Regions from separate parts of the Phyllobacterium sp. LjRoot231 genome, predicted to be linked through region 2. Evidence: riboswitches for the same ligand, from Rfam matches in the RefSeq annotation. Region 2 holds a riboswitch; each other region holds the start of a gene.

Region 1 (10,785 bases), 450 kb from region 2:
TGGCGGCGCGAAGGATCGCTGCCCGCTCTACACGACCGAAGGCGGCTGGCTGCATATCGAAAAGCAGGCGCTGGTCGATGATGCGCTGCAAGCGCAGGCCAAGGGTTTCAAGGGAGCCAAGGTCAAGATTGGTAGGCCGCATGGTTCCGAGGATCTGGACCGGCTATCGGCTGTACGCGACGCTGTCGGTGCAGGATTCGAGATCATGACCGATGCCAATCAGGGTTTTACGCTGGATGAAGCCATCCGCCGCTCGCAGGTTTTGCGCGATGTCGATCTCGCCTGGTTGGAAGAGCCGCTGCCGGCCGACGATATAGACGGCCATGTGCGGCTTTCATCTTCAACGCAGACGCCGATTGCAATTGGCGAGTCGCTTTATTCGATCCGGCATTTCCGCGAATATATGCAGAAGCGCGCTTGCTCCATCGTGCAGGTGGATGTCGGCCGTATCGGCGGGATTACGCCTTGGTTGAAGGTAGCGCATACGGCGGAAACCTTCGACATGCCGGTCTGCCCGCATTTCCTGATGGAGCTGCATGTAAGCCTGACCTGCGCTGCGCAGAACGGCAGATATGTCGAATACATTCCGCAGCTTGATGACCTTACGCACACGCAGATGCGCATCGAGAACGGTTATGCGATTGCGCCGTCGGAGCCCGGTATCGGTATAGACTGGGACTGGGACGCGGTGAAAGCGCGGAGCGTTGACGAATTCACCACCGAGATACGGAGCTAGTATCATGCAACGTATGGGGATGATGATCGGGCTGAACGCCGACAAGATTGCCGAATACAAGCGCTTGCACGCCGCTGTCTGGCCGGAAATCCTCGAGCTGATATCGAGCTGCAATATCCGCAACTACACCATCTTCCTGCGCGAGCCGGAGAACATCCTGTTTGGAACATGGGAGTACCACGGCACGGACTTCGAGGCCGATATGGCCAAGATGGCCGACAACCCGAAGAACAAGGAATGGTGGGCCGTATGTATGCCTTGCCAGGTGCCGCTCGACTCCCGCGCCGAAGGCGAATGGTGGGCGATGATGGAAGAAGTTTTCCATCTCGATTGAAGGACGCATGATGAGTTTTGACCCCGCAACCTTGCAGCAGAGCTGGCCGCTACCGGCGAAGCCGCGCCCGATCGTGACCTTCGGCGCGGGCAGCATTGTCGGCGATGCGCACTATCCGGCTTACAGAAAAGGTGGGTTTCCGATTGCTGGGCTCTTCGACCCCGATCAGGCGAAGGCGCGGAAGCTGGCCGAGGCGTGGGCTGTCACGACCTTTAGTTCCGTCGCTGAGGCTGCTGCAGTAGAGAATGCGATCTTCGATCTCGCTACGCCACCAGCTCGCCATGCCGATGTGCTGAGAGCCCTGCCGGAAGGCTCGTTCGCACTGATCCAGAAGCCGATGGGCAGCGACCTCGCGGAAGCCTCCGAAATCCTGCGCATCTGCCGCGAGCGCAACATCACCGCCGCCGTCAATTTCCAGCTACGGTTTGCGCCGATGATGCTGGCGCTGAAAGATGCGATTGCACAGGGCTGGCTCGGCGAAGTCATCGATTTCGATGCCTGGCTGGCATTGGATACGCCGTGGTCGCTGTGGCCGTTTCTTGCCGATCTGCCACGTGTCGAGATTGCAATGCATTCGATCCACTATATCGACCTCATCCGGCAGGTCCTCGGCAATCCGCTAGGCGTGCATGCCAAGACACTGGGTCATCCCAACCACAAGGTAGCGCAGACCCGGACCAGCGCTATCCTCGACTACGGCGACAGGGTGCGCTGTTCGCTGTCGATCAACCACGATCACGAGTTCGGGCGCAAATTCCAGGCCTGCGAGTTCCGCGTAAGCGGCACGGAAGGTGCGGCCTATGTGAAACTCGGTGTCAATCTCGACTATCCGCGCGGCGAGCCGGACGAATTGATGATCTACCCGAAGGATGGCTCGGAGTGGGTCAACATCCCTTTGAACGGTGCCTGGTTCCCCGATGCGTTCGTCGGGCGCATGGCCAATCTGCAACGCTTTGCCAGCGGCGAGGACAATGCACTTGTGAGTTCAGTTGAGGATGCATGGCACACAATGGCGCTGGTCGAAGCGGCCTATCAATCCAGTGCAGCGCCGGCAACGCGGCTCGCACAAAAGCCGGAGGCGTAAATGTCCGAACAAGCGATCTATTTCGAGGACTATGAACTCGGCCATGTACGGGTCACAACCGGGCGTACCATCACAGAAACGGATTTTGTGGTGCATGCCGGCCATACGGGCGATTTCTTTCCGCATCACATGGATGCGGAATTCGCGAAGACCACACCTTTCGGCCAGCGCGTCGCCCATGGCACGATGATTTTTTCGATCGGTGTCGGGCTAACTGCAAGCCTCATCAACCCCGTGGCGTTTTCCTATGGTTACGACCGCCTGCGCTTCGTCAGGCCGGTTTTCATTGGCGATACGATCCGCACACGCGTAACAATAAGCGCCAAGGATGATGATCCGAAACGGCCCGACAGCGGGCGCATAGTCGAGCGCTGCGAGGTCATCAATCAACGCGACGAGGTGGTGCTCGCTGCCGACCATATTTTGATAGCCGAGCGTAAGAGCAAGGCGACGTAAAGCCGAATGGAGATTTGAAATGACTGGTAAGCTTGAAGGCAAGCGTGTTCTGATCACGGCAGCGGGGCAGGGCATTGGCCGCGCTTCGGTGCTTGCGTTCGCCCGCGAAGGCGCGATCGTTCATGCGACGGACATCAACCAGCAGCTGCTGGACGCGCTGCCAAAGGAGGCAGGCATCAAGCCTCGCAAGCTCGACGTGCTGAAGACGGACGAAGTCAATCGGGTGATTGGCGAGCTCGGCGCAATCGACATCTTGTTCAATTGCGCCGGGTTCGTGCACGGTGGCTCAATTCTTGAAATGCCGGATGCTGACCTGGACTTTGCGCTCGATCTCAATGTCCGCGCCATGATCCGCACGATCAGAGCTGTTTTGCCGGGCATGATCGAGCGTAAGGACGGCGCGATCGTCAACATGTCGTCTGTGGCAAGCAGCGTAAAAGGCGTGCCGAACCGTTTCGCTTATGGTGTGACCAAGGCTGCCGTGCTGGGTCTCACCAAGGCGGTTGCTGCCGACTACATCACGCAAGGAATCCGCTGCAACGCGATCTGCCCCGGGACGGTCGAAAGCCCGTCGCTGGAACAGCGCATGCGCGCCGGTGGCGACTATGATGCGACACGCGCCGCCTTCATTGCGCGCCAGCCCATGGGCCGTCTCGGCTTGCCGGAAGAAATCGCTGACCTTGCCGTCTATCTCGCTGGCGCAACATACACCACGGGTCAAGCTTACAACATCGATGGTGGATGGACCGTCTAAGGTCTCCACAGGAGTAATATTATGACCCGCATTACCGATCTTCGTGTTTTCGATATCCGCTTTCCCACCTCGCAAAGCCTCGATGGGTCGGATGCGATGAATCCGGATCCAGACTATTCGGCCGCTTATGTCGTCCTCGACACGGATGTCGATGGGCTTGCCGGCCATGGGCTGACCTTCACCATCGGGCGCGGCAATGAAATCGTCTGTCTCGCAATCGAGGCGCTGAAACACCTTGTCATTGGCTTGGAACTCGATTGGGTGAAGGGGAATCCGGGCCGCTTCTGGCACTTTGTCACTGGCGATAGCCAGCTGCGCTGGATCGGGCCGGACAAGGGCGCGATGCATCTGGCGACGGGAGCCGTGGTCAATGCGGTGTGGGACCTGCTGGCCAAGGAAGCGGGGAAACCAGTATGGCAGCTGGTGGGCGAAATGACGCCGGAGGAGATCGTCAATATCGTCGATTTTCGTTATCTGACCGACGTGCTGACGAGGGACGAAGCGCTCGAAATCCTGCACAACGCGGAGGCGGGCAAGCAGGAACGCATCGCTGATCTGAAAGCGACAGGTTATCCATGCTATACAACGTCGGCGGGCTGGCTCGGCTATTCCGACGAGAAGCTGCGCCGTCTCTGCCGGGAAGCTGTGGACGCTGGTTTCAAGCATATCAAGATGAAGGTCGGCCGCGACCTCGACGACGATATCCGTCGCCTCACCATTGCCCGTGAGGTGATCGGGCCAGATCGTATCCTAATGATCGACGCCAATCAGGTTTGGGAAGTCAATGAAGCCATCGACTGGGTGAACAAGCTTGCCTTCGTCAAACCGTTCTTCATCGAAGAACCGACAAGCCCCGACGATGTGGCAGGCCATCGCAAGATTCGCCAGGCCATCAGCCCGGTGAAGGTGGCGACAGGCGAGATGTGCCAGAACCGCATCATGTTCAAGCAGTTCATCGCCGAGGGCGCGATAGATGTCGTGCAGATCGATTCCTGCCGCATGGGTGGGCTCAACGAAGTGCTCGCGGTTTTGTTGATCGCGGCGAAATACAAGCTTCCGGTCTGGCCGCATGCCGGTGGTGTCGGGCTTTGCGAATATGTGCAGCATTTATCGATGATCGACTATGTGGCTGTATCCGGCGTAAAGGAGGGTAGGGTGATCGAATATGTCGACCATCTGCATGAACACTTCGTTGATCCCTGCAATATCCAGGATGCAGCCTATATGCCGCCGGTGTTGCCCGGCTTCTCGATCGAGATGAAGCCGGAGTCGATCAAGCAGTATTTGTATCGCCCGTAAAATAGATGTTCCTGAATGGTGAGATTCGGTGGCGGAAATGCCACCGTTTCTCGTTTCATGATGCGTGTCGCCTTGCGTAAATGCGATGTCGTTTCCGCGCCTATTCTTTTTTCATGGCCGGTGCTTTTATCGGGGCACTTGAGGTGCCGCTTTCTAGGGGAAGCGGAGAATTGGGAAGCCGGTCCAGGATGTGTAAATCCAGACCATGGCGGCCTGCAAATGATACCTTTCTGCGCTCCCGGGGCTCATGGACCCAAAAGTCCATTGCGCTCCGGTTCTCGAAAAGCATCATTTTCGGCTCGCCCTGATCTGAATTCCATCACATCCTTAAACCCGGCGCTGCCCCCGCAACGGTAGTGGAGTGAAACGCGGCAAAACAGCCACTGGGACCGCAATCCCGGGAAGGCGCCGTGAGGCCCGAAACGGCAACTCCAGAGCCCGGAAACCAGCCTTGAGGAAGATAAACCAACTGATCGCGGTGGGCGATCAAGGAGCATGATTTTGTGCAGGCGACGTTTGACTTGCGCGGAGGTTCTCCTTCACCACCAGTCAGTTCTTTCGCGGCTATAAGGGCGAGGACACGACATGGACTTAACGAACGAACTGCTCCGGAACCTCAAAAACCGGAAACCCGGCTACGGTCTCGAACAGGCCTTCTATTCCGATCCGGACTATTACCGTCTCGACATGGAAAACATCTTCTATCGCGATTGGCTGTTCATCGGCCATGATTGCGAAGTGGCGAAGCCGGGTAATTTCTTCACGGTCCAGGTTGGCGACTATCCAGTCGTCATTGTCCGCGACCGCCAGAAACAGATCAGAGCTTTCCACAATTCGTGCCGCCATCGCGGCTCGCGCGTTTGTTCTGCCGAAAAGGGCACGGCAGCGAAGCTCGTCTGTCCCTACCATCAATGGACCTATGAGCTCGATGGAAGGCTACTGTTCGCCCGCCAGATGGGCGACGATTTCGACGCCAGCCAACACAGCCTGAAAACGGTGCATTGTGAGAGCGTCGGCGGCTATATCTTCATTTGCCTCGCGCCCGTTGCTCCGGATTTCGGCCCAACGCGTGCTCTGCTCGAACCCTATCTCGCTCCACATCGCCTGACCGAAACCAAAGTCGCATTTCAGAGTTCAATCGTCGAAAAGGGCAACTGGAAGCTTGTCTGGGAAAACAATCGCGAGTGTTACCATTGCGTCGCCAATCACCCGGAACTGTGCAAGACCTTCCCCGAAGCACCCAGCGCTACCGGCATCCAGGGCTCCAAAGAGGATCCGGAAATGGTTGCGCATTGGGAGAAGTGTGAGGCAGTAGGCCTCCCAAGTGTGTTCCGCATCGCCGAGGACGGGCAGTATCGTGCAACGCGTGTGCCGCTGCTCAGCGGTGCCGAGAGCTACACGATCAGTGGCAAGCGTGCGGTCGGCAGGCAACTCAGCGATGACGTCAATGCCAAGCAGATCGGTTCGCTGCTGCTTTATCACTACCCGACCACGTGGAACCATATTCTGGGCGATCAGGCGATATCTTTCCGCGTGCTTCCCCTTGGCCCGAACGAGACGCAGGTCACGACGAAGTGGCTCGTGCACAAGGATGCGGTTGAAGGCGTCGATTACAATATCGAAGAACTGACACATGTCTGGCTCGAAACCAACAATCAGGACCGCCGTATCGTTGAAGAAAACGCTTTCGGCATCCGCTCGCCCGCCTATGAGCCCGGCCCTTACTCGGTCGAGCATGAAGGCGGTGTGCTGCAATTCCTCGAATGGTACAGCAACTCGATGGAAACGCGGCTTTCCGGCGACAAGAAACTCAGCAGGGTAGCATAGTGAACATGGGCCTTCCTCAAAGCTATCCGCACCTCGATCAGATGCAGCCGTGGAACGACCGTCTGCATCTCTTGGAGTGCCTGTCAATCATTGAGGAAGCGCCCAATGTGAAAACCTTCACCTTCAGGTCGGACAACCATAACTGGTTCCGCTACGAGCCGGGCCAGTTCATGACGTTCGAACTGCCGGTGCAGCCGGAAGCTGTCTTGCGCACCTTCACGCTGTCTTCCAGTCCGTCGCGGCCGTTCACCATTGCCGTGACGGTGAAGGCGCAGGACAGCAGTATTGGCACGCGCTGGATGATCGATCATCTGACACCGGGTGCGCGGCTGAAGGCGTTCGGCCCGCTCGGCGATTTCTCCATGCGGAAGCATCCCGGCGAGAAATATCTGTTCATCTCGGCGGGTTCCGGCATCACACCCATGATGTCAATGACGCGCTGGATGCATGATTGTGCGCCGCAAAGCGATATCAATTTCGTGACCTGCGCGCGCCGGCCCAGCGACATCATCTTCCGCAGGGAACTCGAATATCTCACCAGCTGCATGCCGAACCTGAAGCTCGCCTTCCTCATCAAGGAACACGAGATGGGTCAGGTCTGGACCGGTATTCGGGGGCGGCTCGAAGCGCCAAAGCTTCCCCTGCTCGCGCCAGACTTCAAGGACAGGACGATCTTCTGTTGCGGGCCGGAAGGCTTCATGCGCGACGTGCGGGCGATGCTGGAAGCGTCCGGCTTCGACATGGCCAACTATCATCAGGAAAGTTTCGGCCCTGCCGCCGAGCCGGTACTGCCTATGCTGGATGCGATATCGACCGAGGCTGTCGAAACCGCGGCGACGGTGACCTTTTCGATGTCGGGCATGGACGTGCCGTGTGCGGCGGGCGAGACGATCCTGAAGGCGGCGCGGGGCGCTGGCATTCGCATCGCGGCAGCCTGCGAGTCGGGCCTGTGCGGTACCTGCAAGGTGATGAAGATTTCCGGCGATGTCGACATGGACCACAATGGCGGTATTCTCGACGAGGAGATCGACGAGGGCTATGTCCTCGCCTGCTGTTCCAAGCCTCTCGGCAATGTCGAGATTGAAGCCTGATTAAAAACTAAGTATCAGAAATCTCTTTTAAAAATCGATCCAGCTCATCGCGCGGAATTCCGACGATGTGTTCCGGACCGGGATAGTTTTGCGACTGGACGTCAGCGACGAATTCGGAAAAGGCTGCGATCCTTTCCTGCTGCAGGCGATCATATTCGGCGGTGAAGTTGCGGTAGACCTTGGCGTGACGCGGATAGTGGCCGCGATTTGTGCCAAGAACATCCTGCGCGAAGAGGTACTGCGCATCGCAGCTCGCACCTGCGCCCATCGAGATCATGAACAGCGATGTGCGCTCGGAAATCGCTGTCGCAATCGGAACAGGCACGACTTCTATTTCGGCCGCGAATGCGCCGGCTTCCTCCAGCGCTTTCGTCTGCCGCCATATCTCCAGCGCACTTTGCGCCGTCTTGCCCACAGCCTTGAAGCCTCCGGTCCAGGTCGCCTTGGATGGGATAAGCCCGACATGGCCGCAAACGGGAATTCCCTCGTCGCGCATGCGGCGCACTGTGGCGAGGCTGGCGGCGCAATAAACCGCATCGCCGCCTGCACGCAACGCCTTGAACGCAGCCCGCATATAGTCTTCAGCCGTAATGAAATCGCCATACTCCAGTCCCGGCACCGTAAAGACTGAAGGCGCAGCATCGCGAAACTCCGGCGACAGCAGCGCTGGCGGCACGGACAGCATGTCGACACGGGCTCGCTCTGCCGCTTCGGCCTCCTCCAGCGTTTCTACGCGCAGCATGGTCAACTGACGCCGGCCTTTCAGCGCGAGTATGTCCGCTACGGTCGGTCGTTTGCTGTTCATGTCCCGCCCTATGCTGCAAGCAGTGATTTGAGCTTGACGTCCGATGCGGAGAGCTGTGCGGGATCCGGCCTTGCACCACGGGCAATCAACATTTCGGCGAGCCTTATGCCCTTCGCCACCGTATTGCCGGGACCAATGCCGCTGGCGGCAACAAGACGGCCGTCGGCAGCAAGGTGGAACAGAATGAAGGCGCCATCGCCGAGGTCGCGGCGGATGGTCTGCGTGCCTTCGTCCGAGAGGCCAGCCACCTGCAGGCCAAGCTCGTACTGATCGGACCAGAACCATGGAACCGATTGATGCGGCTCTTGCGCGCCGAGCATGTTGCGCGCAGCCAGAGCGCCCTGTTCCTGAGCATTGCGCCAGGCTTCGAGCCGCACCCGACGCCCGCCGTAGATGGCGAGCGGGAAAACACAACAATCGCCAGCCGCGTAGATGTCCGGATCGCTGGTTTGCAGCCAATCATTGACGACAATGCCGTTGCCTGTCTCAAGGCCGGAAGCTTCTGCCAGCGCGGTGACCGGGCTGGCGCCGATGCCGATCACGGCAAGATCGGCCAAGATTACGTCGCCGGTCGAAAGCGTGATCGCAACATTGTCTGCAGTGTCGGCAATGGAGACAATTCCGGTATTGCAGAGGATGGTTACGCCTTCGTCCCGGTGACGCGTGTCGATAACCTCGGCGATTTCCTGTGGAACGCCGCGCATCATGATGCGGCTTTGCGCTTCGATCACGGTGACCGATGCGCCGCGTTTGCGGGCGCTTGCCGCAAGTTCAAGCCCGATGAAACCGCCGCCGACAATGACGATCCGTGCGTCCGGTTGAAACCGCGCACGGATGGCGAGCGCATCGTCAAAGCTGCGCAGGGTGATGCAATGTTTGCTGCCTACCGCGAGGGGCAGCGGACGTGGAACCGCACCTGTCGCAAAAAGAAGACGCTCATAGGGGATTTGGCGGCCATCATCGAGGGTGACAGATTTGGCTTTCCGGTCGATTGACGACGCTGTTGAGCTGCCGATGAAGCTGATATTTTTTTCGGTGAACAGGGATTCGGCAGCTATGGTCCTTGGTATCGGATGGTCTTCCGAGACCATGGCTTCCTTCGAAAGAGGTGGGCGTTCATAGGGCAGATGCTTTTCAGTGCCGATCAAGATGACCGGCCCCTCATAACCATTCTCCCGCAGGGCGAAGGCAGCGCGAACTCCACATTCCCCGGCGCCGATGATGACCATTCCATTTTCCATGACCATTATCCCAGCTGAATCAATACTTTGCCAGACTCGACTTTGACTGGGTAGGTTTTGAGGTTGACACAGACCGGAGCTCCCTTGGCTTCGCCCGTCTTGTAATTAAAACGGCCATTGTGCTTGGGACATTCGATAATCTCATCCATCACCAGACCGTCGGCGAGGTGGATGTGTTCATGGGTGCACAGTCCGTCCGTTGCAAAAAACTCATCGTCGGGGCTGCGATAGACCGCAAAGGTCTTTCCGGCATGGTCGAAACGCATGACATCTTCTTCATCAATGTCGTCCGATGTACAGGCCTCTATCCAGTTGCTCATAACTCAATCCTCCCGGTCGTTTCTAGAATATTATTCCGCTGCCGCCGCCATTGGTTCGTCGTGAAACTCCCCTCGATAAGGCTTGGCTGTGGGCGGCAGTTCGCGCTTGAGGAAATAGTCCTCGTTGCGCAGCTGGCGCAGGAACGCCGGTACCATTTCACGGTAGCCGTGCAGGATAGACGGGTTCGCTGCTGGCAGATCATGCTTGATCATGGCATGCAACTGCGGCAGCGCGTGATAGGGCACCATCGGGAACATATGGTGTTCGACGTGGTAATTCATGTTCCAGTAGATAAACCGGCTGATCGGGTTCATGAGGACAGTACGGCTGTTGAGCCGGTGGTCGGTGACGTTGTCGGCAAGTCCGCCATGCTGCAAAAGGCCTGTGAGCACGTGATGCCACGCTCCATAGAGCCGCGGCAGGCCAACCAGCACCAGCGGCAGGATCGATCCGGTATACAGGGATAAAACGATGGTCGCTGCGTAAATAGCTGCCCAGATACGGGCGATCTGCACGACCCTTGGCTGTTCCTGCTCAGGAATGAAGGTCTTTTCCGCGGCACTAACGATGCCGAGAGTATTGCGGATCAGATCGCCCATGGCATGCCAGACATCCAGAATACCGAAGAAATTCAATGCGACACGCAAGAGATCCGGCGGTCGCATAACGGCAATTTCCGGATCGCGGCCGACGATGACCGTATCCGTGTGGTGCCGCGTATGGCTCCAGCGCCAGGTCACGGGATTGCGCATGATCATGAAGCAGGCGATCTGATAGACAGCGTCGTTCATCCAGCGCGTCTTGAAAGCCGTGCCATGGCCGCATTCGTGCCAGCGG
Region 2 (10,785 bases):
TGCTTCATCCGGAAGTCTTAGCAACTGAAAGTGACGGGCGAAAGTCGGATATTGCTGCAAGAAACGGGTGGCTTTATATCGGCACGCGCGTAGAAGCGATTTCCACTGCACTTTACTTGAAAGGGTGAGATTTGTGTCCACTGCTGAAGTGACCCCGCGTGATCCCCTCGCCATGTCCGGTTTTGTCTGGTTCCAGCTGCTTCTGCTTGGCGCAATCTGGGGCGGTTCCTTTTTCTTTGCCCGTATCGCAGTTCAGGTTGTACCACCGCTGACGCTCGTCCTGTTTCGCGTGATCATAGCTGCCTTGGCATTGCACCTCTATCTCTTGGGTCGCGGCATCAAGTTTTGGGACTACCGCGAACATGCACTCGGCTTTGCTGGTCTGGGACTGCTGATGAACGTCATCCCCTTCTCGCTGCTTTTCATCGGCCAGACAGTCCTTGGCGCAGGCGTCGAGTCGATCCTCAACGCAATGACGCCAATCTGGACGGTGCTCATCGCGACAGTGCTTACGGTTGACGAGAAGGTCACGGCAAACAAGCTTGGCGGCATTCTCCTTGGCATATTCGGACTTGTGGTTATGATCGGGCCCGGCGTTCTGACCGGTTTGGGTGGTCCGCTTTGGGCGGAAATAGCGGTTATCGGCGCGACCCTCTCCTATGCCTTTGCCGGCATACTCGCCAAGCGGTTCAAGGGTGTGCCACCCACCGTAACATCCACCGGTCAGATGACCGCATCGACGCTAATCATGATTCCGGTCGTGCTCGTTTATGACGGAATTCCGGATGTGGCATCCATCGACAACGGCGTCTGGTCCGCCATCCTCGGCCTTGGCCTGCTATCGACTGCTTTCGCTTACATCCTGTATTTTTCAATCGTCCGAGCCGCAGGTGCGACCAACTCTTCGCTCGTCACGCTAATCGTCCCGGTCAGCGCCATTCTGCTTGGAACAATTTTTCTCGGCGAACATCTGGCCGCCCACGACTTCCTCGGTATGGCATTGATTGCTCTTGGATTGTTGACGATCGATGGCAGATTTCTCGCCGTCCTGCGAAAGCAGCAAAAAGCCTAAAGTTTTCAATATATCCTTAGTCCCATAGCTCGAAATCCGTGGCTTAATCCTGTCTTAAATGTGGCAGAATTTGGTAATGCTCATAGGGTGTGACCTTTTTGCTGCACTGCAAAAATATACCGAGTATGCGAACATTTTATCGTGATTTGAATATTTTTATGCCGCACTAAATGGGTTTAAATTCAAAAACTTAAGATTATTGGGCAAAAAATTTCTACGGGCCATGTCACAGGACCGTAATATTTGGGCTTTTTATGTGGCAAATTTGCGCTATGCTAGAGCGGTTAACTGCAGGAGACAAACGATGGGACTAACTCGATCGATGAATGTCCTTATGATCTGTGCAGCGTTCGCATTTATTGGTGCAATGGTCGTAGGACTAATACCCTGAATTTAAATAAGAGCGCTACGAAGATGGTCTCTGACCGTTAAGCGAGTGAAACAAAGTGGAGCGGCCCGGTTATAGCAACCGGGCCGTTTCCGTTGCTAGAGCCTTTCATGCCTAAATAGAAACAGTTCTGTTTCGCGGATGGCGAGACAATCCACGCGGAAGGTGGCGAGGCCGATGCTTTTCCATCGTCCGATGCCGCCTGACAAAGTGGTTGGCCGCCAGCCGGAAACCCAGCCGTTGGTTTGCATCCGCAAACCAACAAGCTTTCAAACCCACTGGTCGAATTATCCGCATTTCGAGAGAAATGCGGTTCGACCAGTGGGCCGGGTGAATTCGGGCCAAATCCGTCGGGCTCCGGCATCGTCCGATGGAAAGGCATCGGCCTCGCCAAATCCCTCGACCTTGTCCACGAATTCCCTCCGGCAGAACGATTCTATTTAGGCATGAAAGGCTCTAAATTCATTCAGGCAGCAGCACCAGCCAGATTGGCTTCCACCGCATTGCTACCCGGACGAATGCCGATCAAGTGGCAGATGGCAAAGGGTAGATCAGCCCGGTTCATCGTGTAGAAATGGAAATCCTGGATACCACGCTCGACCAGGTCGAGCACCTGCTCGGCGGCAACCGCTGACGAGACCAAGGCGTGCGTCTGTGGATCGTTTTCCAGCCCATCAAACCGTTCGGCAAGCCATGCGGGAATGTGCGTTCCAGCCTTCGAGCAGAAATTGGTAACCTGCGTGAAATTATGGATGGGCAGAATGCCGGGCAGGATCGGAATATAGATGCCAGCGCGGCGAACCTTTTCGACATAACGCTCATAGAGATCATTCTCGAAAAAGAATTGCGTGATCGCACGCGTCGCACCATTGTCGACCTTGCGCTTCAGCATGTCGATGTCGGTAGCAAAGTCTGGACTTTCCGGATGCTTTTCCGGATATGCGGAAACGGAGATGTCGAAATCGGCGAAGGCTTTGAGACCAGCAACGAGTTCAGCGCCGTTTTCATAACCACCTGGAGTTGGTTTATAGTAAGCGCCAACCCCATTGACCGGATCGCCGCGCAACGCCACAAAGCGCTTGACGCCCATGGCAGCAAATTCGCGCACAACGGTATCCACCTCTTCCTTCGTCGCATCGACGCAGGTCAAGTGGGCGGCGGCATTGACGTCGGTTTCCGTCAGGATGCGCTTGATCGTACGGGCAGTACGTTCGCGGGTGGAGCCGCCAGCACCATAGGTCACCGACACGAATTCAGGATGAAGCGGCGCAAGGCGCGTCACCGTTTCCCAAAGCCGCTCTTCCATCACCTCGGTCTTTGGCGGGAAGAATTCGAATGAAACCCGAATATTGGTGCCGAGATCGGAACGGCGGGATTGGCGGAAAAAACTCATCATGCACTCTCCGTGACGCGGGAGGATAAATCGGGATCAGCGATCAGCAGGCGTGGGTCGCGTGCCAGCCACAATTTGACGGTCAGTTTGTCCTTGTCCTTCGGCTCAAGTTCCTGGCTCTCTTCGAGCATCAAACCAGCTTCGGTAAGCCAGTCACGCATCTGCCCGTCGTTGAAGCCCAGACGCACGTGCGCATGATTGTCGCGCAGGAACTCAAGTTCATGCGGAGCAAAATCGACGATCAACATTCGCCCGCCTGCCCGCAATGCGCGCGCGGCTTCCCGAATTGCCTCGGCCGGATTGTCGAGAAAGTGCAAGACCTGGTGAATGGTCACCAGATCGAACGATTCCCGATCGACCGGCAGCGAATAGACGTCGCCGTGGCGAACCTGTGCGTTGGTAATTCCATCGCGGTCGAGGTTTGATCGGGCAATAGTCAACATGTCGCGATTGATGTCGATGCCGACACCCCGCACGTAAAGTGGTGCGAAGAGTTCGAGAAGACGGCCTGTGCCTGTCCCAACGTCGAGCATGGCCTGGAAGGGCTTGCGACCGACGATCTTGACAAGCGCGTCTTCTACCGCGCCATCCGGGACATGCAGCGAACGGATCGCGTCCCAGCTTGTGGCATTGGCACTGAAGTAGGCAGCCGCACGCTCGCGCCGCTGCAGTTTCACCGAGGAAAGTCGTTCAAGGTCACGATCCAGCAAAGGATCGGAATAATCGAGACGATCCAAAAGGGAGCGGGCAATGTCGCCGACGATCAGCGATTCCGCCAAACGGAAATAAGCCCAGGAACCCTCCTGATAGCGATTGATGAGGCTTGCTTCAAACAGCAGCTTGAGATGACGCGATACACGAGGCTGCGACTGGCCGAGAATAGTCGTAAGGTCTGAAACGGTCAGATCGCCGCGAGACAACAGCGCCAGAATGCGTAAACGGCTTGGCTCTGCCGCCGCTTTCAGCGTATCGACCATCAGATCAAGATTGAGATCACGTTTGTCCATCATTCACCTCAAAAGACATAAAGATATGTTTATGTGAGAAATAAAATTTTGGCAAGTTGTTTTTGCCGTTGACGACAAATTTTGCCGCGTCTGAAATAGGACCGAGAATCACGCAAGGAATCCGCATGAGCACAGGAACAAACCGCCAGCGTGCAATCAACAAGGCGCTGACGCTGCTTCTCCCGGCGGTACCCTATTCGGATTCGGAACCGATAAGAGCTGCCGCCGGCGCACCGCATATGAGAGGCCTGCCGCCCCCCATCGCCGTCTGGCTCGCGGCCGTGGCGCATGTCCGGCACCAGCATACGGATTACGATGCCTTGCGCGACGAGGGGTACGACAAGGACTCCGCGCGATTCTTCGTACTCGATGCCATCAATCGGAAGTTGACGGAATGGCGGGCAACACGCCTGCTGGACCCGGACGAGGAAGATCCGAGCTAATCTCGGCGGTTCCCTGCCACGCTTCTTCGAATATCAGTTCTTCCAGCTGTAGCCTGTTACGCCAGCCGCGCCTTTCCAGTTCCGGCGTGTCGTAGAGTTCATCGACATAACCGATACAGAGGTACGCAATGATCTCGACATGACCCGGAATGCCCAGGATACGGCGCATATCCTGATCGTGGTAAATGCTGACCCAACCGACGGCGATGCCCTCGGCGCGCGCTGCTAGCCAGAGGTTCTGTACGGCACAAACCGTGCTGTAGAGATCCATCTGGGGGTTATGTGTCCGGCCGAGAACGACCTTGCCGCCGCGGGTACGATCGCAGGTGATGCACAGATTGATCGGCGCTTTGAGAATACCTTCGAGCTTCAGCGAAGCATAAAGCGCTTGCCGTTCGTCACTGAACAGCGACTTAGCTTCCTCGTTGGCGCGAGAAAAAGCGCGATGAATTTCAACCTTTCGCGCCTCATCCCGGATAATGATGAAGTTCCACGGCTGCATGAACCCGACCGACGGCGCATGGTGCGCAGCGTCCAGCAGCCGCATCAGCACATCCTCGGGGACCGCTCGCGGCAGGAACTGGTCGCGCACGTCGCGCCTTGTATAGATGGCTTTATAGACCGCAGCGCGCTCATCATCGGAAAAGCAATCAGCGGTGACCGGACCATATGAAACATCGTGCATTGTTTACTCCCAACAACGCTTGAAACCCTCCCCGCCGTCCGCGCGGTTCGAGCTATAAGGTCCGGCCGGTCTTCTGACTGAGGTTCATCTGAACCGCGCGCCTTCCGGTATATCCGTGGCATCTGCGCGGCCCATCCCCTTTACAGCGTTGGGCACGTGCCGGATTCTCACCGGCTTCCCGATTCTCCCGCAAGCGGCAGGCACCGGACCTTCAATCTATTCGCCACAGAAAGTTTCCCGGCGCAAGCCTCAGGCCTGGTAAATCCATTGCTCGGGCACGCGCACATCGACCTTTTCACCGGCGCGAATGGTGCCCGGCTTCTCGACCCAGGCCACGATGCCGCGCAGGCGCCTCGATACCCGGACGAAATCAAGCGCCGTCGTCATATGATCCTCAGTTCGTGCATGTTCGCCGATAGAGCGTCCCGCGAGCTTGCAGGGCGCATTCTGCCCGTCGACCTTCAGTGTCACGCCACCTTCGAAGAACATCAACGTGCGCGGTGGCAGCATCGAAAGCGAGGCGATCCCGTCGATGACCATATTGCCACCGATCCATTCAGCTTTCAGTGCCGGCAGACCCATTCCAGCAGCAACTTCCGCCAATTCGTCCGAGGCGAGAATGGAAAGCTGGCGCTCATTGCGCATTTCTGTATCACGCGGATACCAAGGCTCACGCCCACCAGATTTACGCGTGGGGCCGGCATGGAAATCGCCAACGATCCCATCGAAAGTGAGCTCAAGCGAAGCTGCAGGCGTCGTGACGAAATCGCCTGCGAGAGCTTCGAACAGCCCGCCTACCCGGCCGCTAAGCTTGCGCGAGGGGAGTATTTCCGTTCTGGTTTCAAACAGGTCAGTCATTGCGCAACTCCATGAAATTCCCCGCATACTAGAAATTCAGGCCACGAAAACCAGCAAATAAGCCTGATGGGTTCGTCAAAAATGGTGATGGGAGGACGTCTCCACTCTCCCACGAACATCTAGCGTGTCAGCGGCTTGTAGCTCGGACGCTTTGGATTGACGCTGTCAGGGCCAAGGCGGCGGATCTTGTCGTTCTCATAGTCCTCGAAATTGCCTTCGAACCATTCTACATGGCTGTCGCCTTCGAATGCGAGGATATGCGTCGCCAGCCGGTCGAGGAACATGCGATCGTGGCTGATGATCACGGCGCAGCCTGCATATTTTTCCAAGGCATCTTCCAGCGCCGCCAGGGTTTCAGTATCGAGATCGTTGGTAGGCTCATCGAGAAGAAGAACATTGCCGCCAGCCTGCAGCATCTTGGCGAGATGCACGCGATTGCGCTGACCGCCGGAGAGATTGCCGACCTTCTGCTGCTGGTCGCCGCCCTTGAAGTTGAACGCCGAGACATAGGCACGCGAATTCATCTCGTACTTGCCGAGCTTGATAATTTCATTGCCGCCGGAAATTTCTTCCCAGACGTTCTTGTCCGCCTTCAGATGATCGCGGCTTTGATCGACATAGCCAAGATGCACGGTTTCACCAATACGGATGGAACCGGAATCAGGCTTTTCCTGCCCGGTGATCATCTTGAACAGGGTGGTTTTACCTGCACCGTTCGGGCCGATAATGCCGACAATGCCGCCGGGCGGCAGCTTGAACGTAAGGTTTTCGATGAGCAGACGATCCCCAAAGGATTTGGTGAGACCTTCCGCTTCGATCACGACCTGGCCGAGACGCTCACCCGCCGGAATGAGTATCTGCGCATCACCCGGACGCTGATCATTGGCCGCATCGACCAATGCGTCATAGGCTTTGATACGCGCCTTGGACTTTGCCTGCCGCGCCTTGGGGCTCGCCGAAATCCATTCGCGCTCGCGCTCCAAAGCCTTCTGGCGCGAGTCGTCTTCGCGGCCTTCCTGCTGCATGCGCTTGGACTTGGCGCCGAGATAGGCCGAGTAATTGCCTTCGTAGGGAATACCGCGACCACGATCGAGTTCGAGAATCCAGCCTGTCACGTTGTCGAGGAAGTAGCGATCGTGGGTAATCAGCAGGACTGAGCCCTTGTATTCGCGCAGGTGCTTTTCAAGCCAGGCCGTGGTTTCGGCATCCAGATGGTTGGTCGGCTCGTCAAGGAGCAGCAGGTCCGGCTGCGACAGGAGGAGCCTGCAGAGCGCCACGCGGCGGCGCTCACCGCCGGAAAGGTTGGTTACTTCGCTATCACCGGGCGGGCAGCGCAATGCCTCCATGGCCATTTCGACCTGCGATTCCAGATCCCAAAGGTTCTTGGAATCGATGATATCCTGCAACTTCGCGCCCTCGTCGGCGGTCTCGTCGGAATAATTCATCATGACTTCATTATAGCGGTCGAGGATCGCTTTCTTGTCGGCCACACCATCCATGACGTTGCCCATAACGTCCTTGGTGGGATCGAGAACGGGCTCCTGAGCGAGATAACCAACGGTCGCGCCATCAGCGAGCCAGGCCTCGCCGGTATATTCCTTGTCGAAGCCCGCCATGATCTTGAGGATCGTCGACTTACCTGCGCCGTTCGGTCCGAGGATACCGATCTTGGCATCGGGGTAGAAGGAAAGGTGAATGTTTTCAAGAACCTTCTTGGTTCCATATGCCTTGTTCAGGCCGGCCATATGATAAATGAATTGGCGTGCCATAACGCGCGTCACTCCGGTGTTCGGGATTTTAGGGACATGAATTTGCGCCGTATGTAGGCGAAAGGGGCTCCTGTGGCAATGGATGGGCGGAGTATTTCGGGCATCCGCTCAGGTTAAGCTACTCCTTTGCCACACCCGCTTTCGCGTCTGGCCATTGAATGGTGGTGGGAAGACGGGCGGTCGTCGAAGCGCGTCTTGGTAGAATAAAAATGCGATCCGAAGACCGCCCGTCCGGCGTTTTTTGATCCCGTCCGTTCCGCGTCGGAAACGCCAGCGGCCAGGACTGCGCCCAGCCAATCTGCCGCCCTCACAGTGCTCGTCCAGCACGCACCGGCCTTAGTACCGGCAGGGGAACCCTTGGACAGAACTTCCCCGGACGGCGGGTCCGTTACCCGCCATCGGAGGCGCCGATCCTCTCCCCACTTCGAACGGCTCCGGAAGCAGTTCCCCATGGAAAGGACCGGATTAGAATAACCGAGGTTTGGAGGTGTTGGATAAGTAGCCACGATTATTTTTGATCGGGTCGCTTTTAAGGGTGCTGATTTGCCGGATGGCAATGCTGCTGTGCGTGGTTCGACAAGCTCACCATGAGGGAGATTGAGGATTGCATGGATAGTCGCCGACCTTGCAGATCTTGACTCCCTGCCATGAACCACTTCCCTCATGGTGAGCTTGTCGAACCACGCACAGCAGCATTGCCATCCGGACAACAAGGATAGTGGAAAAGCGGGCGCCTTCCATCCGAAAGGGCGAGCCCAAAAACGAGCGAAACCGGGCGCGGATATTTCCGTCACCCGGTTTCCCCTCTGGTGCCGCATTTGGGGAGCGTCCTCTTCTCCCCTGAACGGCCATGTAACTTGCAGGAGCTCGATGCCATCCAATCATCGCCTTCCAGGCATTTGATAGCTTACCTGCGGTTGCAACAATCGTGCATTCAATCTCTTTCGGAGTGAAGTTCTGCGGCATGTTTTTATCGATTGCAAGAGGCTTTGCAAAATAAAATTGCATAGGTTTTTAAGTGATTATTTATTGTGCAGGAACGAAATAAATTAAGCGGATTTTATCGCGATTTATTCCGCATTGACTATTCGTGCGCCACCACTTCAACTGCGACGGGAGGCAGAGAATGGCATTCGAAGACGTAGGAACGGTTGTAAGCCCGACAGGGGCGGCACTTGCCATGCGGTTTTCCGCGGCCGAGGGTCAAGCGCGCGCCATCGTCCAGATCAGTCACGGCGTCAGCGAACATTCCCTGCGCTATAAGCGTTTTGCCCAATTCCTGAACGGGCAAGGCTTCAATGTCTATGCCCACGACCACCGGGGTCATGGACTGACCAAAGCGACTGGAGCACCAGCGGGACGTTTCGCGGAAAGCAGCGGATCTATCCATGTTCTAGGCGACGTCGATGCCGTTAACAGTGTTGCTCGCAACCGTCACCCAGGCCTTCCGCTCATTCTGTTCGGGCATTCGCTTGGTGGGTTGATCGCAATGAGTTACGTGTTGAAGCATCCGGACAAAGTGGACGCTGCGGCCGTCTGGAATGCCAATTTCTCCGCAGGGCTTCTAGGCCGGATCGCGCAGGGGGTTTTGCGCGCCGAGCGTATGTTTTTGGGATCCGACGTTCCGAGTATGCTCCTGCCGAAATTCACCTTCCAGCAATGGGGTCGCAGCATTGAGAATGCGCGCACGGCGTCTGACTGGTTGTCGCGCGACCCTGACGAAGTGGATGCCTATCTTGCCGACCCGCTATCGGGCTGGAACCCGACAGTGAGTATGTGGCGCGATATTTTCGGCTTCATATTCATGGGCGCGGATAATTCGTTGCTGGCCAAGGTGCCCCGCGAGCTGCCTTTCAATCTCGTCGGCGGTGCAGAAGATCCAGCTACTGCGAGGGGCAAAGCTGTCAGGGATCTTGGAAACAGAATGAGAAAACTCGGATTTACCAATGTCACGACAACGATTTACGAAGACACGCGGCATGAAAGCCTCAACGAGATCAATCGGGAGGTAATCATGCAGGATTTTGCGGATTGGGCGACGCAAACAGTTTCGAAACAAACAATAAATTTGGAGAGTGCTTGAAATATGCCTGATGCTCCTCTCAAGGGTGTGCGCGTCATCGAACTCGCTCGCGTCCTGGCCGGTCCATGGGCCGGACAGGTTCTCGCCGACCTCGGTGCTGACGTCATCAAGGTCGAAAATCCTGTTGGAGGTGACGAGACGCGTGGCTGGGGCCCGCCTTTCATCACCAGCAGCGAAGGCGAAAACCTTTCTGCCGCCTATTTCCACTCGTGCAATCGTGGCAAGCGCTCGATTACGGCCGATTTCACCACACCTGAGGGACAGGAAACCGTCAAGGCACTTTGCCGGACGGCTGATGTCGTGCTCGAAAATTTCAAGGTCGGGGGCCTGAAGAAATACGGGCTCGACTATGAATCCCTGAGCCCCGAAAATCCGCGCCTCGTCTATTGCTCGATCACCGGTTTCGGGCAGGACGGCCCTTACGCCGCGCAGGCGGGCTATGATTTCATCATTCAGGGCATGTCCGGGCTGATGTCCGTGACCGGAGAACCCGAGCGCGAGCCGCAAAAGGTCGGTCTTGCCGTCGCCGATGTCTTCACCGGGCTCTATTCTGTCATTGCAATTCAGGCGGCGCTCACACATGCGGCGAAGACTGGTGAAGGCCAGATGATCGACATGGCCCTGTTCGACGTGCAGTCGGCCGTGATGGCAAATCAGGCGATGAATTATCTGGCGACGGGCAAAAGCCCGCACCGCATGGGCAATGCACACCCGAATATTTCGCCCTACGAGGTCGTCCCGACATCTGACGGCCATATGATCCTTGCGGTCGGCAATGACGGGCAATTCGCCCGGTTTTGCGCGATCGTCGGCCTTGATAGTCTTGCCAGCGACCCGCGCTTCCTCACCAACAGGGCACGACTGGAAAACCGTAGCGAACTGACGGTATCGATCAGGGTCGAAACGCAGAAACGTACCCGTGCCGAATTGCTTGAAGCCTGTTCCCGAAACGCGGTTCCGGCAGGACCGATAAACCGGATCGGCGAGATGTTTGACGATCCGCAGATTATGTCACGGCAATTGCGGCTTGACCTCGAAGACAGTCATGGCAGCACCATACCTTCGGTGCGAACGCCGATCGTTATGT
Region 3 (10,785 bases), 220 kb from region 2:
GCGCATTTGAAGGGCAACAACAGTTTTCTCTTCGAGGTGCAGAAATGCTCTACATTTTTAACCGCAATAATCGCGTACACATTTCGTGGAATGCTACTGAAAAGCGCAACGCGCCTTCCAGTAATGCGAAAAGCGGCATTGCCTCAGCGGTCTCGTTCATCTGGACGCGTTCGGCCGGCTGATCTCCCAACAAATTCGTCCTGGAACCGCTGCCTGTCAGGTGGCGGTTTTTCTTTGACCTCAGAAAAATAAAAAACCGCCCTGTCCCAATTGGCGCAGCGCGGTCTTTTTTCCAATTACATGTGGTTTTGCCGGATGATAGGCCGGCAGAAAATGCGACTCCGGTACGCAGTACCTGATCCGGAGCAGGAGAGCAGGGTCTTGATCTGCTCACCCGTAAAGTTTTAACCGGACATCGTTACCGCGAGGTTAGCGAGAGCTTAAGCAAATCTAAATTTCGGGATTTTCTTGGTGTTTTCCGTCGAATGTTCAGCTCTCGCGCTTTGACTCGCGCAAGAAGTTGATGATCCCGGAGAAATCCGAGCCCTCGTTGCCCGCTGCGCCAAATTGAGCGTAAATCTCTTCGGCGTGGGCGCCGAGTGGTGTCGCTGCACCAACACTCTTGGCGGCTTCCTGCGATAATTTCAGGTCCTTCAGCATCAGTGCTGCCGCAAATCCGGGTTTATAACCATTATTGGCGGGGGAAGTCGCAACGGGGCCCGGAACGGGGCAATAGGTGGTTAGCGACCAGCATTGACCGGACGAGGTCGATGCGACATCGAACAGCGCCTGATGTGACAGGCCGAGTTTTTCTGCCAGAGTGAAGGCTTCGCTGACGCCGATCATCGAGATGCCGAGGATCATATTGTTGCAGATCTTGGCGGCCTGACCGTTGCCAGCCTCGCCGCAATGGACAATGCGGCCCGCCATTGGCTTCAGGATCGGTTCTGCAGTGGCGAATGCGTGAGCGCTCCCGCCAACCATAAAGGTCAGCGTGCCCGCGGCTGCACCACCGATGCCGCCCGAAACCGGCGCATCAACCGACAACAAGCCGTTATCTCGCGCAATTTTGTGGGCCTTGCGGGCGGAATCAACATCAATTGTGGATGAATCGATGAAAACGGTGCCGCTTTTGGCGCTCTTTGCAACGTCTTCATAGACGGACAGCACGTGTTTTCCCGCCGGCAGCATCGTAATGACGACGTCGGCATCAGCGACGGCGGCACCGGCGCTTGCCATGATTGTCACACCATTGCCTTGCGCCACGTCAAGATTTTCCGGCAAAAGGTCGAAGCCAAGGACCTTGTGTCCAGCCTTGACCAGATTGGCAGCCATTGGATTGCCCATATGTCCGAGACCGATAAATGCAACTGTCGTCATCGCAGCGTTTCTCCCTGATAAGTTCATTGACTGGTCATATGCCGCGCGATGATGACCCGCATGATTTCGTTCGTGCCTTCCAGAATCTGGTGAACACGCAGGTCGCGCACAATCTTCTCGACACCGTAATCGTGCAGATAGCCATAACCGCCATGGATTTGCAGTGCGTCATTGGCGACGTTGAAGCCGGTGTCGGTGACGAAGCGTTTCGCCATGGCCGACCATTTCGATGCGTCGTGGGTCTTGCGGTCGAGCTTCGAGGCAGCGGTATAGAGCAGCATGCGCGCGGCGGACAGCTCCGTCTCCATATCGGCAAGCTTGAATTGCAAGGCCTGGAACTGGTTGATTGCCTTGCCGAAAGCCTTGCGCTCAGCGGCATAAGTGACCGCCTTGTCGAGCGCCGACTGTGCGCCGCCAAGCGAGCAGGCGGCGATATTGAGGCGCCCGCCATCGAGCCCTCCCATGGCGATACGGAAACCGTCGCCTTCCTCGCCAAGCCGGTTTGCCACAGGAACCCGGCAATTGTCGAAAATAACCTGCCTGGTCGATTGGGCGTTCCAGCCCATCTTGTATTCGTTGGCGCCAAAGGAAAGGCCCGGAGCATCCTTCGGGATGACAAGCGCCGAAATTCCCTTTGGCCCATCCTCACCAGTGCGTACCATGGTGACGTACAAATCTGAATCGCCCGCACCGGAAATGAACTGCTTGGCGCCGTTCAGCACATAATGATCGCCATCGAGCACGGCACGGGTCTTCAGCGCTGCGGCATCCGAGCCCGAATTGGGCTCGGTCAGGCAATAGCTGGCAAGCCACTCCATGGATGTCAGTCTCGGCACGAAGCGCTGACGCTGCTCCTCATTGCCAAACAGATCGATCATCCATGTTCCCATATTGTGAATCGATATGAACGCCGAGAATGCCGGGCACGCCGCCGACAACGCTTCGAAAATCAGCACGGCATCCAGCCGCTTCAGCCCCGACCCGCCCACATCTTCGCGCACATAAATCCCGCCCATGCCCAGCGGGCCGGTTTCACGAATAACGTCTGCCGGAAAATGTTTGTCACGATCCCAGGCGAGCGCATTGGGCGCTACGCGGTCTGCTGCAAACGCCCGGGCCATGTCCTGGATTGCCAGTTGATCCTCATTTAGCTCGAATTGGCCGGACGCCGAATCCACGAGCGTATCCATGCTAACCTCCCTGTATTCTGGTTACCATCACTCTATCCCATGCGCCAAGTGGCGCAACGATTCAGATGAGCTTTGGATGGGGCTAGGAAGAGAAAGACATATCCGCTACTCAAAGCCCATGACACGCGCAATCATGTTGCAGGGAACAGGCTCTGATGTTGGGAAATCCGTCCTGGTGGCTGGACTTTGCCGGCTTGCTCGCAATCGCGGGTTGAAAGTACGTCCCTTCAAACCGCAGAACATGTCCAATAATGCAGCGGTCAGCGACGATGGCGGCGAGATTGGCCGGGCGCAATGGCTCCAGGCACTTGCATGCGGCGTACCATCATCAGTGCATATGAACCCGGTCCTCCTGAAACCGCAGTCGGAAACCGGCAGTCAGATCATCGTTCAGGGCAAGGTCTGGGGGCAGGCAAAGGGCAGTGACTATCAGAAATTCAAGGCGCAGCTTCTCGATGCGGTGATGGCGTCCTGGGATATCGTACGCGATGGCGCCGATCTCGTTGTCGTCGAGGGTGCGGGGTCACCGGCGGAAATCAACCTGCGCGCCGGGGACATTGCCAATATGGGCTTTGCCACACGGGCCAACGTGCCGGTCGTTCTGGTTGGTGACATCGACCGGGGTGGCGTAATCGCGTCGATCGTTGGCACGCACGCGATCCTGCAACCCGAGGATCGCGACATGATCATTGGCTACATCATCAACAAGTTTCGCGGCGATGTTTCGCTGTTCGATGATGGGCTCAAATCCATCACCGAATTTACCGGCTGGCCGTCGTTTGGTGTTGTTCCGTGGCTGCGGGATGCCTCGCGTTTACCGGCGGAAGACTCCGTTGTCCTGGAGCGGTTGGTCAAGGGTGAGGGACAAGCGCTGAAAATCGCGGTGCCAGTGCTTGATCGTATCGCCAATTTCGACGATCTCGATCCGCTGATGGCCGAACCGCAGGTGGATGTGATCATGGTGCGGAGCGGGGAGAGGCTACCGCCGGATGCGGGATTGGTAATTATTCCGGGTTCCAAATCGACGATTAGTGATCTTCTACGTTTCCGCGAGAATGGCTGGGACCGCGATCTCGACATGCACAGGCGGCGTGGCGGCCACATTATCGGCATTTGCGGCGGTTACCAGATGCTTGGCCGGACGGTCCGCGATCCCGATGGAATTGAAGGAAGTGTCACGGAAGTCGAAGGCCTCGGCTATCTCGACATCGAGACGGTGATGGAGCCAGAGAAGACCGTGCGCAACGTCGTGGCGCACTCGCTACAGTTCGACCTGCCGTTGAAAGGCTATGAAATTCATCTTGGCAGAACAACTGGGCCGGATTGCACGCGTCCGACGTCCCGCATTAATGGCATCGAAGATGGCGCGATGTCCGCCGACGGTAAAGTTTTCGGCACATACATGCATGGACTGTTCGGGGCGGATGCCTTCAGAGCGGCATTGTTACGATCTATGGGAATCGCTGCCGACACCGTTGATTACAACGCCGGCGTGGATGCCGCTCTCGATTCGATAGCCGGCCAACTGGCGGAAGTCCTCGATATCGACGCATTACTGATGCCTAAACTGCGTTGATGACGCGGCAACTGTTGTTGCTCTCGCAGTTTCGTTTGACATTTCCGGCGCTTGATGAATAACGTCCAACCCATGATTGGTTCCCGTATCGGCCAAAGGCCATGGGATCAAAAGGGAATGCGACGGCCGTACCCATCAGGGCGGCCAAACCGCAGCCGACCCCGCGACTGTAGAGCGGCGAGGGTCAATGTCAGCGCCAGAAGCGAAAGCCGATGGCAGCCACTGGGAAACCGGGAAGGCGGCATTGATCTTGCGACCCGCGAGCCAGGAGACCTGCCAGTCATAGGGCAATAGTGCCCAAAACCGAAGGGGATTGTCCCTTCTGGCCCTGCACGGAGGTTGTTATGGCTGCTGCACGTACTTCGACGATTTCTCTCCCGCTCGCTTCGCGTCTGACGACGGCGGTGTTTTCGCTTATGCTTGGTGTATTCATCATTTACGGTGTCGGTCTTTCCCATTCCGAAACACTGCATGACACAGCGCATGACACCCGCCATTCATACGGATTCCCTTGCCATTGAGTCTGGTACTGGCTGAATAAACAGATTCAGCCTCCAGCGCTTACGCATTGAAAAATTACGGTTTGTTTGCCGGGGGCGTTTTTGCGTACCCGGCAGCTTGCTTTAGGATTTGGGAGCAGATTCATGTTGGTCAAATATCTCCTGGCTACGATCGTAGCTGGTTTGTTTGCCGGTATCCTTTTGACGCCGGCCATGTATGTGCGGAACGTTCCGCTTATTCTTCATGCCGAAGAATATGAAAATGCCGGTGGGCATGAGCACGCAACCGCTGAGCCGGCTGCGGCAACGACCGCGGAAAGTACCCCCGCTGCGATGGTTGCGCATGAACACGCAGAAGAGGCCAGCCCGGCACTGCCATTCGGACGCTTTGGCAATACCCTACTGATCAACCTCGTTGCCGGCGCGGGCTTTGCGCTCGTTACAGGTGCCGCGGCACTTTTCCTTGGCCGCAAGATCACGCTGCAGAACGGTATCTACTGGGGTCTTGCGGGGTTCTTCATTTTCAACCTTGCGCCCGCATTCAGCCTTGCACCGGAATTGCCAGCAATGCCTGCTGCCGACCTCGCCGCGCGGCAGGCGTGGTGGCTTATCACGGTTGTGCTCACAGCGGGCGGCGTCTATCTCATCGTTCTACGCGAGGAAATCTGGGCCAAAGTTCTGGGCGTCGTACTGATTGTCGCCCCGCATGTTTACGGTGCGCCGGAAGTTGAAGACCTTACATCGGCAGTACCACCCACACTGGCTTCAGAATTCGCCGTGTCGACTCTGGCGACCAATTTGTTCTTCTGGGTAGTTCTTGGAACGGCGCTCGGCTTTGCCATCCAGCACTATGCGGCATCGGAGCTGGAGGGTTGATGTCGACATTGGAACGCGGGGTCACCTTTGTGTTGGGCGGCGCGCGTTCCGGTAAATCCTCCTTTGCGGAAGGTCTGATAGAGGCATCTGGCATGGATGCCGTCTATGTTGCCACCGGAAGGGCCTGGGACGAAGAAATGTCGGAGCGGATCGGGCTGCACAAAGAGCGGCGCGGTGCCTCCTGGGTGACGATCGAAGAACCATTCGACCTTGTCGGCACCTTGCAAAACGAATGTGCGGACGGCAAAGCGGTGCTTGTGGATTGCCTCACGCTTTGGCTCACCAATCTGATGATGGCCGAGCGCAATATAGAGGCGGAGACGGCGAAACTTGTTGCGGTGCTGCCGCTCCTCAAGGGCGCCGCGGTATTTGTTTCCAACGAGGTTGGTCTCGGCATTGTTCCCGAAAACCGCATGGCGCGCGAGTTTCGCGATGATGCGGGCCGCCTCCATCAAGCCGTGGCTAGCGCTGCGGCAACAGTCTATTTCGTGGCAGCAGGACTGCCGCTCAAAATGAAGGGATAAGAATATGCAGGGTCACAAGATGCTTGATCACAAGATTCCGGCAACGGTCATCACCGGCTTCCTCGGTTCGGGCAAGACGACAATGATCCGCAACCTGCTCGAAAACGCCAATGGCAAGCGTATCGCGCTGATCATCAATGAGTTTGGTGATTTGGGTGTCGATGGTGGTCTGCTCAAGGGTTGTGGTATCGAAGCTTGCCGCGATGAGGATGTAATCGAGCTCAACAATGGCTGCATCTGCTGTACGGTGGCTGACGATTTCATCCCGACAATGACCAAATTGCTGGACCGTCCTGATCGCCCGGATCACATCGTGATCGAGACATCGGGCCTAGCCTTGCCACAGCCGCTGGTCGCCGCCTTCAATTGGCCCGAGATCAAGACGCAGGTAACCGTTGATGGCGTGATTACAGTGATCGATGCTGCTGCTGTTTCCGAAGGACGCTTTGCCGATGATCACGACAAGGTGGATGCGCAGCGCGTTCGGGATGAATCGCTCGACCATGATAGTCCGCTGGAAGAATTGTTCGAGGACCAGATCCGGGCGGCCGATCTGATCGTTCTGAATAAGACCGATTTGATCAGCAGCGAACAGCTCGACGGGGTCAAGGGCGATGTGCAAAGCCGTTCGTCGCGCTCGCTCAACATGATTTCGGCGAGTTTCGGCAAGCTCAGCAATGAGTTGCTGCTCGGTCTTGGTGTTGGTACCGAGGAGGATATCGTCAACCGCAAATCGCAGCATGAGATAGAACATGCGGCCGGTGAGGAACATAATCACGATGAATTTGAGAGTTTCGTCGTCGGTCTTGGTCCGGTAGCCGAGCCAAAATCTTTCGTTGAGAAACTGAAGGCTGTGATTGTTGATCACGATGTCCTGCGGCTTAAGGGTTTCGTCGACGTGCCCGGCAAGCCAATGCGGCTTGTGGTGCAAGCGGTAGGGTCGCGGATCGAACATTACTTCGACCGCAGCTGGCATCCCGGTGAGCAGCGCCAGACGCGGCTGGTCGTCATCGGCCTGCATGATATCGATACCGTCGCCATAACCTCGGCAGTAAATGCAGCCGCCGCTTGGTCATAGGATACTGAATGCACCTCCTGCTTGCCCAGAAAGGCACGATAGCCGAAGGCACCGAGGCGATTGATCTCGGCCAGACGCCGGGAGATGTGCTGTTTCTCTCTGCCGCTGATACCGAACTCGCGAGTCTAGCCTCAGCACGGCAGCAGGGCGATGGCGCGGTGTCGCTGCGCCTCGCCAACATGATGGCGCTGTCGCATCCCATGTCGGTCGATGCCTATGTCGAGCGTACGGCGCGTCATGCAAAGCTTATCATCGTGCGGATTATCGGTGGCGAGAGCTATTGGCCGTACGGGCTCGAAGCGTTGCATGCCTGCGCAGTCAATCACAACGTTCAGCTCGCCGTTCTTCCGGGCGACGACAAGCCGGATCCGGGGCTCGACCGGTTTTCCACCATTTCACGGCAGGATCGCGATGCACTCTGGCACTACCTACTTGAGGGTGGAGCGCAGAATGCGCAGCGCTTTCTCGACTATTGTGCAGCGCTGATCAGTAACAGGGATAAACCGCAGGAAGCGGCGCCCTTGTTGAAGGCTGGATTGTGGTGGCCGGGCAGCTCAGCGCCGTCGCTTACTGAAATGCGGGGGCACTGGCGGGAAAATGCGTCGGTGGTCGCGATCTGCTTTTACCGGGCGCTGGTGCAAAGCGGGCAGACCCAGCCGGTAGAAGCGTTGGTCGAGGCGCTGAAGGCAAAGGGACTGAACCCGTTGCCGGTATTTGTATCGAGCCTGAAAGACCAGGTGTCAGTGGCGACACTGGAGGCCATTTTCAGCGAGGCGCCGCCTGCTGTTGTGCTCAATGCGACGGGGTTTGCCGTGTCCGCACCAGGTGCTGCCCGCAAGCCAACCGTGCTTGAACATGATGGCGCGACAGTGCTGCAGGTGATCTTTTCCGGATCGAACGTCGAGCAATGGCGCAATTCGGATCAGGGACTCTCGGCCCGCGATCTCGCCATGAACGTGGCGCTGCCGGAAGTCGATGGGCGAGTGCTCTCTCGCGCGGTTTCGTTCAAATCGGCCCAGGTCTATGACGAGGCGGTCGAAGCCGATATCGTCACGCACGAACCGCAGCCCGATCGGGTTGAATTCGTTGCAGCACTGGCGGCAAACTGGGCGCGGTTGCGGGCGACGAAGCCCGGTGCGCGCCGCGTTGCGCTGATCATGGCCAACTATCCGAACCGCGATGGCCGGCTTGGCAACGGCGTCGGGCTCGATACGCCCGCCGGCTCGTGGCATGTGCTGAACACAATGCGCGAGCGGGGCTATCCGGTTGCCGATATTCCGGCCGATGGTGAGGCGCTAATCAACCATTTGATGGCCGGGCCAACCAATGCGGCGAGTGATGGACGGGAAATTCGCGAAACCATTTCCTTGAATCAATACAACAGCTTCTTCCAGTCGCTTCCGAAGTCGATTCAGCAGGCGATTAGCGCGCGCTGGGGCGACCCTGAGGCCGATCCCTACTTCATGAAGCTGGAGCAAATGTTTGCGCTGCCGCTTGCCCGTTTTGGGGAAACGCTGGTCGGCATCCAGCCGGCACGCGGCTACAATATCGATCCCAAGGAAACATATCATTCGCCGGATCTCGTGCCGCCGCACGGCTATCTGGCGTTCTACGCCTATTTGCGTGAAGTCTATGGCGCGCACGCTATCGTCCATGTCGGCAAGCATGGCAATCTCGAGTGGCTGCCGGGCAAGTCGCTTGCCCTGTCTGAGATGTGCTACCCGGAAGCGGTGCTTGGGCCCATCCCGCATATCTACCCGTTCATCGTTAATGATCCGGGCGAGGGTACGCAGGCCAAGCGCCGCTCGTCCGCTGTCATCATCGATCATCTAACGCCGCCGCTGACGCGCGCCGAGAGCTATGGTCCGCTGAAGGATCTAGAAGCGCTGGTCGATGAATATTACGAGGCATCTGGCGTCGATCCCCGCCGTCTCGTGCGGTTGAAAGTCCAGATACTCGATCTGGTGCGAGACATTGGGCTGGACAGCGATGCGGGCATTCACGATCATGACCCGGACGATCTCGCCTTGCAAAAGCTCGATGCCTATCTTTGCGATCTGAAGGAAATGCAGATTCGCGACGGGCTGCATATCTTTGGTCGGTCGCCGCAAGGGCGCCTCCTGACGGATCTCGTCGTAGCGTTGGCCCGTGTGCCGCGTGGGTCCGGCCACGGTGCCGATCAAAGCTTGCAGCGTGCGATTGTGCTTGATCTCGGACTTGACGGCTTTGATCCACTCGATTGCGATATGGCTGCTCCGTGGAATGCCGCGCGTCCCGAGATATTGCAGGCCGTTTCAGATGATCCGTGGCGTATCGCTGGCGATACAGTGGAACGTGTTGAGCTTCTGGCTGCGAACTTGGTGTCCGGGAAAGTCGAGTGCCCCTCGACTTGGGCCGCGACAGCCGCAGTCCTTGATGGCATCCGCAGTGATTTGCATCCTGCCGTGGCTGCCTGCGGCGATGCCGAGATGACCGCCTTGCTGACGGCGCTCGATGGACGGTTTGTTGCGCCCGGACCTTCCGGAGCGCCGACGCGCGGCAGGCCAGATGTGCTGCCGACCGGACGTAATTTCTTTTCCGTCGATACCCGTGCTGTGCCAACACCCGCTGCTTGGGAGCTGGGTCAGAAATCCGCCGAGCTTTTGATCCGCCGCTATACGCAGGATCATGGCGAATGGCCGACCTCGTTTGGTCTCACCGCTTGGGGTACGTCCAATATGCGCACCGGCGGCGATGATATCGCCCAAGCGCTGGCGTTGATCGGCGTCAAGCCGGTATGGGATATGGCTTCACGTCGCGTCACCGGTTACGAGATCATCCCACCTGTATTGCTTGGCCGACCGCGCGTCGATGTAACTTTGCGGATATCCGGGTTCTTCCGTGATGCGTTTCCGGACCAGATCGCGTTATTCGACACCGCCGTGCGAGCGGTTGGTGCACTTGATGAGGATTTGCAGGATAATCCCATCGCTGCGCGCATGCGCAATGAACAGAAGCGGCTTGTTGCGGACGGTATCGATGAAAAACTGGCCAGGCAGCGCGCAGGATTCCGCGTGTTCGGTTCCAAGCCGGGTGCTTACGGTGCCGGGCTGCAGGCGTTGATGGACGGACAAGATTGGGCCAAGCGCGACGATCTCGCTGAGGCGTGGCTCGTTTGGGGCGGCTATGCCTATGGCGCCGGCGAAGAAGGCAAGGCGGAGCGAGGCTTGCTTGAAGAGCGATTGCGCACGGTCAATGCAGTTGTCCAGAATCAGGACAATCGCGAGCACGACCTTCTCGATTCTGACGATTACTATCAGTTCGAAGGGGGCATGTCGGCGGCGGTGGAACTGGTGTCCGGCGAGCGGCCAGCCATTTATCACAACGATCATTCGCGTCCGGAAAAGCCGGTCATCCGCACGCTGGAGGAAGAGATCGCCCGTACGGTGCGCGGCCGTGTGACCAATCCTAAGTGGATCGCTGGCGTCATGCGCCACGGCTACAAGGGCGCATTCGAAATGGCGGCGACGGTCGACTATCTTTTTGCCTTTGCTGCCACGACCGGCGCTGTTGGCAACCATCATTTCGAAGCCGTCTATCAGGCATTTCTGGTGGATGAAGACGTGCGGGTGTTCCTGCGTGAAAAGAACCCACACGCTTTGCGTGATATCGCGGAAAAACT

The links. Region 2 has a riboswitch for cobalamin ahead of bluB (5,6-dimethylbenzimidazole synthase). Riboswitches for the same ligand answer to the same signal wherever they lie in the genome.
Region 1: it holds a riboswitch for cobalamin, as region 2 does, so the genes downstream of both, ACSQ3H_RS08400 (aromatic ring-hydroxylating oxygenase subunit alpha) here and bluB (5,6-dimethylbenzimidazole synthase) in region 2, are expected to answer to the same signal.
Region 3: it holds a riboswitch for cobalamin, as region 2 does, so the genes downstream of both, ACSQ3H_RS11695 (CbtB domain-containing protein) here and bluB (5,6-dimethylbenzimidazole synthase) in region 2, are expected to answer to the same signal.

Annotation. Positions count from the first base shown of each region.
Region 1 covers NZ_CAXUQT020000001.1:1,716,191-1,726,975, forward strand. The annotation lists gene ACSQ3H_RS08370 (mandelate racemase/muconate lactonizing enzyme family protein) at 1-736, shown strand, start outside; gene ACSQ3H_RS08375 (L-rhamnose mutarotase) at 741-1,070, shown strand; gene ACSQ3H_RS08380 (Gfo/Idh/MocA family protein) at 1,081-2,154, shown strand; gene ACSQ3H_RS08385 (MaoC/PaaZ C-terminal domain-containing protein) at 2,155-2,610, shown strand; gene ACSQ3H_RS08390 (SDR family oxidoreductase) at 2,630-3,364, shown strand; gene ACSQ3H_RS08395 (L-fuconate dehydratase) at 3,386-4,663, shown strand; cobalamin riboswitch at 4,788-5,131, shown strand; gene ACSQ3H_RS08400 (aromatic ring-hydroxylating oxygenase subunit alpha) at 5,249-6,490, shown strand; gene ACSQ3H_RS08405 (2Fe-2S iron-sulfur cluster-binding protein) at 6,496-7,581, shown strand; gene ACSQ3H_RS08410 (3-methyl-2-oxobutanoate hydroxymethyltransferase) at 7,589-8,386, opposite strand; gene ACSQ3H_RS08415 (NAD(P)/FAD-dependent oxidoreductase) at 8,395-9,633, opposite strand; gene ACSQ3H_RS08420 (MocE family 2Fe-2S type ferredoxin) at 9,633-9,947, opposite strand; gene ACSQ3H_RS08425 (fatty acid desaturase family protein) at 9,978-10,785, opposite strand, start outside.
Region 2 covers NZ_CAXUQT020000001.1:2,161,327-2,172,111, reverse strand. The annotation lists gene ACSQ3H_RS10615 (DMT family transporter) at 173-1,072, shown strand; gene metF (methylenetetrahydrofolate reductase [NAD(P)H]) at 1,927-2,853, opposite strand; gene ACSQ3H_RS10605 (ArsR/SmtB family transcription factor) at 2,853-3,860, opposite strand; gene ACSQ3H_RS10600 (DUF2293 domain-containing protein) at 3,986-4,303, shown strand; gene bluB (5,6-dimethylbenzimidazole synthase) at 4,236-4,988, opposite strand; cobalamin riboswitch at 5,035-5,211, opposite strand; gene ACSQ3H_RS10590 (MOSC domain-containing protein) at 5,238-5,846, opposite strand; gene ettA (energy-dependent translational throttle protein EttA) at 5,966-7,615, opposite strand; gene ACSQ3H_RS10580 (alpha/beta fold hydrolase) at 8,742-9,698, shown strand; gene ACSQ3H_RS10575 (CaiB/BaiF CoA transferase family protein) at 9,702-10,785, shown strand, end outside.
Region 3 covers NZ_CAXUQT020000001.1:2,382,067-2,392,851, forward strand. The annotation lists gene mmsB (3-hydroxyisobutyrate dehydrogenase) at 490-1,380, opposite strand; gene ACSQ3H_RS11685 (isobutyryl-CoA dehydrogenase) at 1,404-2,570, opposite strand; gene ACSQ3H_RS11690 (cobyric acid synthase) at 2,689-4,146, shown strand; cobalamin riboswitch at 4,207-4,441, shown strand; gene ACSQ3H_RS11695 (CbtB domain-containing protein) at 4,491-4,667, shown strand; gene ACSQ3H_RS11700 (CbtA family protein) at 4,791-5,522, shown strand; gene cobU (bifunctional adenosylcobinamide kinase/adenosylcobinamide-phosphate guanylyltransferase) at 5,522-6,046, shown strand; gene cobW (cobalamin biosynthesis protein CobW) at 6,066-7,124, shown strand; gene cobN (cobaltochelatase subunit CobN) at 7,133-10,785, shown strand, end outside.